DNA from 3 places in the Thioalkalivibrio sp. AKL17 genome. Region 1 is predicted to be linked to each of the others. Evidence: predicted binding sites of a transcription regulator. Region 1 holds the regulator's gene; each other region holds the start of a gene.
What was found. Region 1 encodes FliA, which starts transcription of late flagellar genes. Its sites were predicted from a motif close to GCTAAAGTTNNNNNNNNNNCNGCCGATA; they were not measured.
Positions count from the first base shown of each region.

Region 2: the regulator FliA is predicted to act here: its motif matches at 1,044-1,071, upstream of D577_RS0102695 (methyl-accepting chemotaxis protein).
Region 3: the regulator FliA is predicted to act here: its motif matches at 1,173-1,200, upstream of D577_RS0103210 (flagellin).

Region 1 is NZ_KB898764.1:463,219-465,484, forward strand. It holds gene flhF (flagellar biosynthesis protein FlhF) at 1-106, shown strand, start outside; gene D577_RS0102120 (MinD/ParA family protein) at 90-914, shown strand; gene D577_RS0102125 (RNA polymerase sigma factor FliA) at 911-1,672, shown strand; gene D577_RS0102130 (chemotaxis response regulator CheY) at 1,712-2,092, shown strand; gene D577_RS0102135 (protein phosphatase CheZ) at 2,128-2,266, shown strand, end outside.
Region 2 is NZ_KB898764.1:589,870-592,135, reverse strand. It holds gene uvrC (excinuclease ABC subunit UvrC) at 1-106, shown strand, start outside; gene pgsA (CDP-diacylglycerol--glycerol-3-phosphate 3-phosphatidyltransferase) at 113-664, shown strand; tRNA gene D577_RS0102705 (tRNA-Gly) at 730-805, shown strand; tRNA gene D577_RS0102700 (tRNA-Cys) at 884-957, shown strand; gene D577_RS0102695 (methyl-accepting chemotaxis protein) at 1,132-2,266, shown strand, end outside.
Region 3 is NZ_KB898764.1:693,112-695,377, forward strand. It holds gene D577_RS0103210 (flagellin) at 1-1,077, opposite strand, end outside; partial or broken gene D577_RS0103215 (flagellin) at 1,460-2,266, opposite strand, start outside.

The DNA.
Region 1 (2,266 bases):
GGCCCGGCGACCGCGATCCGCGGACGAGCCGGCCGCGGGCGAGGAGCCCGCGCCGCTCGAAATGATTCAACCGGTGCTGAAGGGACATCATGTCACACAACACTAAGCCCCTGAAGGTGGTCGCGGTGGCCTCGGGCAAGGGCGGGGTCGGCAAGACCAATGTCTCGGTCAACCTGTCGGTCGGACTGGCCCGACTGGGACGCGAGGTCATGCTGTTCGATGCGGACCTGGGGCTCGCAAACGTCGATGTGCTGCTGGGCCTGCGTCCGCAGCGGACGCTGCACGACCTGGTGACCGGGGACGTCGAGGATCTGGAAGACGTGATCATCGAGGGCCCGGAGGGAATCCGCGTGGTGCCTTCCGCGTCCGGGATCGCGACCATGGCCAACCTGAGCCGGCCGGAACATCACGGCCTGATCCAGGCCTTCAGCATGTATACGCGACCGCTGGACGTGCTGGTGGTGGATACCGCGGCCGGGTTGCAGGAGTCGGTGACCAGTTTCTGTCAGGCCGTGCAGGAGACCCTGGTGGTGGTCACCGACGAGCCGGCATCGATGACCGACGCCTATGCGCTGATCAAGGTCCTGCATCGGGATCATGGCGTGAACCGGTTCCGCGTGGTCGCGAACATGGTGCAGGGCCGTGCCGGGGCGGAACGCGTGATGCAGAAGCTGCAGGCGGTTTGTTCCACCTATCTGCCGGAGGTCATACTGGATCTGGTGGGCGTGATTCCGCTGGATGATGCCCTGCGCCAGGCGGTGCAGAAACGGGCGCCGGTGGTGCAGCAGTCCCCGGGCAGCCCGGCGGGACGGGCGTTCCTCGAGCTCGCGCGCAAGGTCGACGGCTGGCCGGTGGCCCGCGGCGCCAGCGGGGGGGTTGGATTCTTCGTCGAGAGGATGCTGCAAAGCGCATGAACACGCCAAAGAACAGACTTTCGGGATACGCCCGGGCGGGGACCGGGGGACCGGATCAGCTGGTCGCGGACCACGTCGAGCTGGTGAATCGGATCGCCCATCACCTGATGGCCCGGCTGCCGGCCTCGGTGCAGGTGGATGACCTGGTGCAGGCAGGCATGGTGGGGCTGATCGAGGCCGCGCGGCAGTTCGAAGGCGGCCAGGGGGCGACCTTCGCCACCTACGCCGGGATCCGCATCCGCGGGGCGATGATCGACGAGCTGCGTCGCAGCGACTGGACGCCGCGCTCGGTGCACCGCAACAGCCGGCGGATCTCCGAGGCGATGCAGACGGTGGAGGCCCGCGAGGGCCGCGCCGCTCGCGCTCCGGAGATCGCCGAGGAGCTGGGCGTCCCGGTGGAAACCTACTACCAGATGCTGGATGATCATGCCGGTGCCCATCTGTTCGCGCTGGACGAGGTGGGCGGCCCGGAGGGCGAGGCGGATCGCGTGCTGGAAGGGCAGGAGCAGTCCCCGTCGCGGCGCATCGAGGCCGGGGAGTTCCGCGAGGAACTGGCCGGCGCACTGGGCGATCTGCCCGAGCGCGAACGACTGGTGCTCAACCTGTACTACACCGAAGAACTCAACCTGCGCGAGATCGGTGCGGTGCTGGACGTGACCGAATCGCGCGTCAGCCAGATCCGCAGCCAGGCGGTGCACCGTCTGCGGGCGCGTCTGGGCTCGTGGCTCGAAGACGTCGAGTCCCTGCAGATATTCTAAGGTTCAAACACATTCCCGGAGCGAACTGTGGACAAGGGTATGAAAATCCTGATCGTGGACGACTTCTCCACGATGCGGCGCATCATCAAGAATCTCCTGCGGGATCTTGGCTTCAACAACACCATGGAGGCCGACGACGGGAGCACCGCCCTGCCGATGCTGCAGAACGGCGACTTCGATTTTCTGATCACCGACTGGAACATGCCCAACATGCCGGGCATCGACCTCCTGCGCGAGGTGCGCAAGGACGAGCGGCTGAAATCGTTGCCGGTGCTGATGGTCACGGCCGAAGCCAAGCGCGATCAGATCGTGGAGGCGGCAGAGGCCGGCGTGAACGGTTACATTGTGAAGCCCTTCACGGCCGAGACGCTCAAGGAGAAGATCGAAAAGATCTTCGAACGTATTGAAGCTCAAGGCTGAATACCGCGACCGGCTGACACGGCAAGAGAGACCCGATGACCGAACAAGAGAATGCCTCCGGGGAAGACCGGCTCGCGCTGGCGCGGGAGCTGGTGGGCGCTCTGGAAGGCGGTGACGAGGAGGCTTCGCGCCGCCTGATCCAGGAGCTCGCGCGGCCTTACGAGCGCGAACTGT
Region 2 (2,266 bases), 130 kb from region 1:
CGGGCTGCGCGGGGTCTCCCGCGCGGGGGTCGACGAGCTGGCCAAGGTGCCCGGCATCAATCGCCGCCTGGCGCAGGCGATCTACGACCAGTTCCACGAGGCCTGATCCGATATGTTTCCACGACTCCCCACCTGGCTGACCTGGTCGCGCATCGTGATGATCCCGCTGATGATCGGGGCCTTCTATGCGTTGCCGATGCCGGTGGCGGGGATCGTGGCGGCCATCATCTTTGCGCTGGCCGCGGTGACCGACTGGCTGGACGGTTATCTGGCCCGGCGCTGGTCGGTGACCAGCCGCTTCGGTGCCTTTCTCGACCCGGTGGCGGACAAGCTGATCGTCGCCGCCGCGCTGGTGCTGGTGGTGGACCACAACCCCGGCCTGGGGCTGGCGCTGGCCGCGATCGTGATCATCGGCCGCGAGATCGCGATCTCGGCGCTGCGTGAATGGATGGCCGAGGTCGGAACGAGCGCGAAGGTGGCCGTGTCCTGGATCGGCAAGTTCAAGACCAGCGCCCAGATGGTGGCCATCTTCCTGCTGCTGTGGGCCGAGCCGGTGGCGGGGTTGTCGCTGTTCCTGATCGGGGAATGGCTGCTGTACCTGGCGGCGGTGCTGACGCTGGTGTCCATGGTGCAGTACATGCTGGCCGCGGCCCGGGACGCCTGAACGAATTTTTTGTATCCGGTGTTGACGACGCCGGCGCTGTCTGTAGAATACGCATCTGTCGACGGGCGGGAATAGCTCAGCTGGTAGAGCACAACCTTGCCAAGGTTGGGGTCGCGAGTTCGAATCTCGTTTCCCGCTCCAAACGATTTCCCGAAGCCCCGGCACCGCCGGGGCTTTCTGTTTCGGCGGCATCCATGACCGTCGAACAAGCCTTGCCCCGGCTGGGTGGCAGAGTGGTGATGCAGCGGACTGCAAATCCGCGTACCTCGGTTCGATTCCGGGCCCAGCCTCCATCTTCGATTGCAGGCCCGCCGGCTTTATGCCGGCGGGCCTTTTCGTTTGCGGGGTGCCTGCCGGGTCTTCGCAGGTCCCTTCGGCCATTCAAGGTTGGGGCCGAACGGCCGAAAACCCGGATGGAGGCGCCGGTGAGTCCGGGCGCCCGCAATCCATGACCTCGGGGTAACCGCATGCTGCGTCGCCTGTACGATCTTCCCATCTGGCTGAGGCTGCTCGGCGTCATCTGGCTGATCCTGGTCTTCGTCTGGTCCGGCATGATCGGATGGGCGGTGCTGGAGCAGCGTGACACCGCACAGGAGCAGGCCGGGCATTTTGCCGGCAGCCTGCACGAGATGACCTGGGCGGGACTGACGACCCTGATGATCACCGGCACCATGGACCAGCGTCACGAGTTCATGGAACAGATCCAGGAAATGGGCAATGTGCGGGATCTCCGTGCCGTGCGCGGCGACGGCGTGATCGAACAGTGGGGTGAGGGGACGGAAGAAAGCGCCCCCCGTGATGAAATCGAGCGCGAGGTCCTCGCCGGTGGCGAATCGTTCGTCAGCGTGGACCGCGAGACGGACGAGCTCCGCGTGGTCATGCCGATCCGCAATGAGCGCGACTACCTGGGGCGCAACTGCATGACCTGTCACGGGGTCGCGGAGGAAGGCGAGGTTCTCGGGGCCACGTCCATGCGTCTCGACATGACCGAGGTGCACGAGGGAGCGACGAATTTCGGGATCCAGCTGTTCGGCTTCGCGATCCTGGTCAGCCTGCCGCTGCTGGGTGCGATCTTTCTGTTCATCCGCCGTTTCGTTACGCGCCCCCTCGCCGAGATGACGGAAGGGCTGCGTGACATCGCCGGGGGCGGGGGCGATCTGACCCGGCGGCTGGACGTGCACGGCGATGACGAGGTCGGGCGTGCGGCCCGGGCGTTCAACGACGTGATGGAACAGTTCCGCTCCCTGATCGGTGCGGTGGTCGGTTCCAGCGGGCAGCTGACTTCGGCCGCGGAAGAGGTCTCGAACGTGTCCGATCGCACGCGCGAAGGCGGGGATCGTCAGCGTCGGGAGATCGAGCAGGTGGCGACCTCGATGAACGAGATGACCGCCACGGCCCAGGATGTGGCCCGTAACTCGCAATCGGCGACCGAGGCGGCACACCGCTCTCTGGAATCTTCGCGCAGTGGCCAGGAGGTGGTGCAGCGGACCGTAACCGGGATCGAGCAGCTGGCCTCGGAAGTGCATCGTGCCGCGGAGGCAATCCAGCGGGTCGAGCAGGACTCGGAGAGCATCGGCAAGGTCCTGCAGGTGATCCAGGAGA
Region 3 (2,266 bases), 230 kb from region 1:
CGACCGCGCATCCGACAGGTTCTCCGCCCCGATCTCCAGGTTGGAGATGGTGCTCTCGAACCGGGTCTGCACCGCACCCAGCTCCGAACGCAGCGAGTTCACCTGATCCAGCGCCCCGTCCAGGGCACCGATGGCCTGAGTGGCGGTATCACGGGTCGTCACGTCGATCTCGGTCAGATTGACCTGCACGGCTTCGTCCCCGTCACCTGCTCCATCGCCGAAAAGCGTTACGTCAGCGGCGCCCTCGATCTCGGCCGTGCCCCCATCCACATCAAACCCGGCGTCAAAGGCCCCGGTAATCGAAATCGAAGTCTCGCCTTCGTTGTTCACCCGCAGCGCGGCCTCCAGGCTGGCCTCCGAGATCACCTCATCATCGATGGCCTGGGCAGCAATCTCCTCATTGATTGCACGAACCACGTCATCCATGGTCTGGACGTCGTCTCCACCAATGCCCACTGTAATGTCGGTATCGGTCCCGTCCACGCTGATGGTGATCGTACCGTCAAAACCCTCCAGATCACTGAGCTGGTCCGAATCCAGCCCGCCTGCGCCGATCACCTCGGTCGCTCCCAGCTGGGTGGTCCGAGCATCCACGCCGCTCACGTTGGTCATCTGGCCCTGGTTGGCACCGACCTGGAAGAACAGATCCTCCACGCTGCCGTCCAGGATCTTCTGCCCGTTGTACTCCGTGTTATTCGCGATCCGGCCGACTTCTTCCATCAGCTGCTGGACCTCGTCGTTGATCGCCTGGCGGTCCGATGCCGAGTTCGAATCGTTCGCCGCCTGCACGGCCAGCTCGCGCGCCCGCTGCAGCGAGTCGCTCACCGTATCCAGCGCACCCTCGGCCGTCTGGGCCAGAGAGATCCCGTCGTTCGAGTTGCGTACCGCCTGATTGAGGCCGTTGATCTGCGACGTAAAGCGCTCCGAGATCGCGAGCCCGGCGGCGTCGTCCTTCGCGCTGTTGATCCGGAGACCGGACGACAGGCGCTCCAGACTCTGGGCCAGCGCGCTCTGGGAGTTGTTCAGATTACGCTGGGCATTCAGTGACATCACGTTCGTGTTGATGACCTGAGACATGGCTCTTTCTCCTCGTTCCATGCGGCCCCGAGGCGGGGCCAACAGCCCCGTTACGGGGGCCAACCGCGCGGACAGTAATCCGCTCCTGACTTCGGTAACGGCCGAGCGGCAAGCACCTTTAGCCCCACCGGCAATTTTTTTCCGCCCCGCTCCGACGCGCCATGTCGCGCTGCAACGCCTTCTCCACAAATTCTGGCCGACCCCGGCGGCAATTTCCTGCCGGCCCCGGCCCCGGCCCCTGTGGGAGCGCGCTCGCGCGCGAAACCAGCGCCCGTCGAAACCACCGACCTCAAGATCCCACACACACAAAAAAGGCCCGCCCCGATCACTCGGGGCGGGCCCTCGGATGGCCCGCGGCACGGGCCCGGAGGAAACCTCCTTCTTACTGCAGCAGACCCAGCACGTTCTGCGGCACCGCATTGGCCTGCGACAGCACCGAAGTCCCCGCCTGCTGCAGCACCTCGGCGCGCGTCAGCTCCGCCGTCTCCGCCGCAAAGTCCGCATCCATGATCCGCGAACGTGCATCCGAAAGGTTCTCCGATCCGATCTCCAGGTTCGAAATCGTGCTCTCGAAACGCGTCTGCACCGCGCCCAGCTCCGAACGCAGAGAGTTCACCTGATCCAACGCGCCGTCCAGCGCACCGATCGCCTCGGTCGCGGAGTCCCGTGTGGTCACATCGATATCGGTCAGATTTACCTCCTCCGAATCTGCACCATCAAAAAGGTTGCCACCATCCTGATCTACGGAAAAATCGGAATCAAAGGCGCCAGTGATAGCAATCCCCTGGTTTCCATCGTTATCCACACGCACCGAGGCCTCCAGGTTGGCATCGGATACCGCTTCCGCCGCATCGCCGTCGCCGGCGGCCACATCCGCAATCTCACTGTTGATCTCGCGAACCACGTCATCAAGGGTGTCGACGTCATCACCCAGTTCCACCGTTACCGCATTATCTTCGCCTCCAACGTCGATCACGATGTTTTCCTGATCGGAGAAATCGAGATCCGCGAGAGTATCGGCGTCCAGGGTGTCCCCCACAGCTTCCTGCATCCCCAGCTGGGTGGTGCGCGAATCCACGCCGTTCACGGCCGTCATCTGCCCCTGGTTGGCACCGACCTGGAAGAACAGATCCTCCACACTGCCGTCCAGGATGTTCTGACCGTTGTACTCCGTGTTGTTCGCGATCCG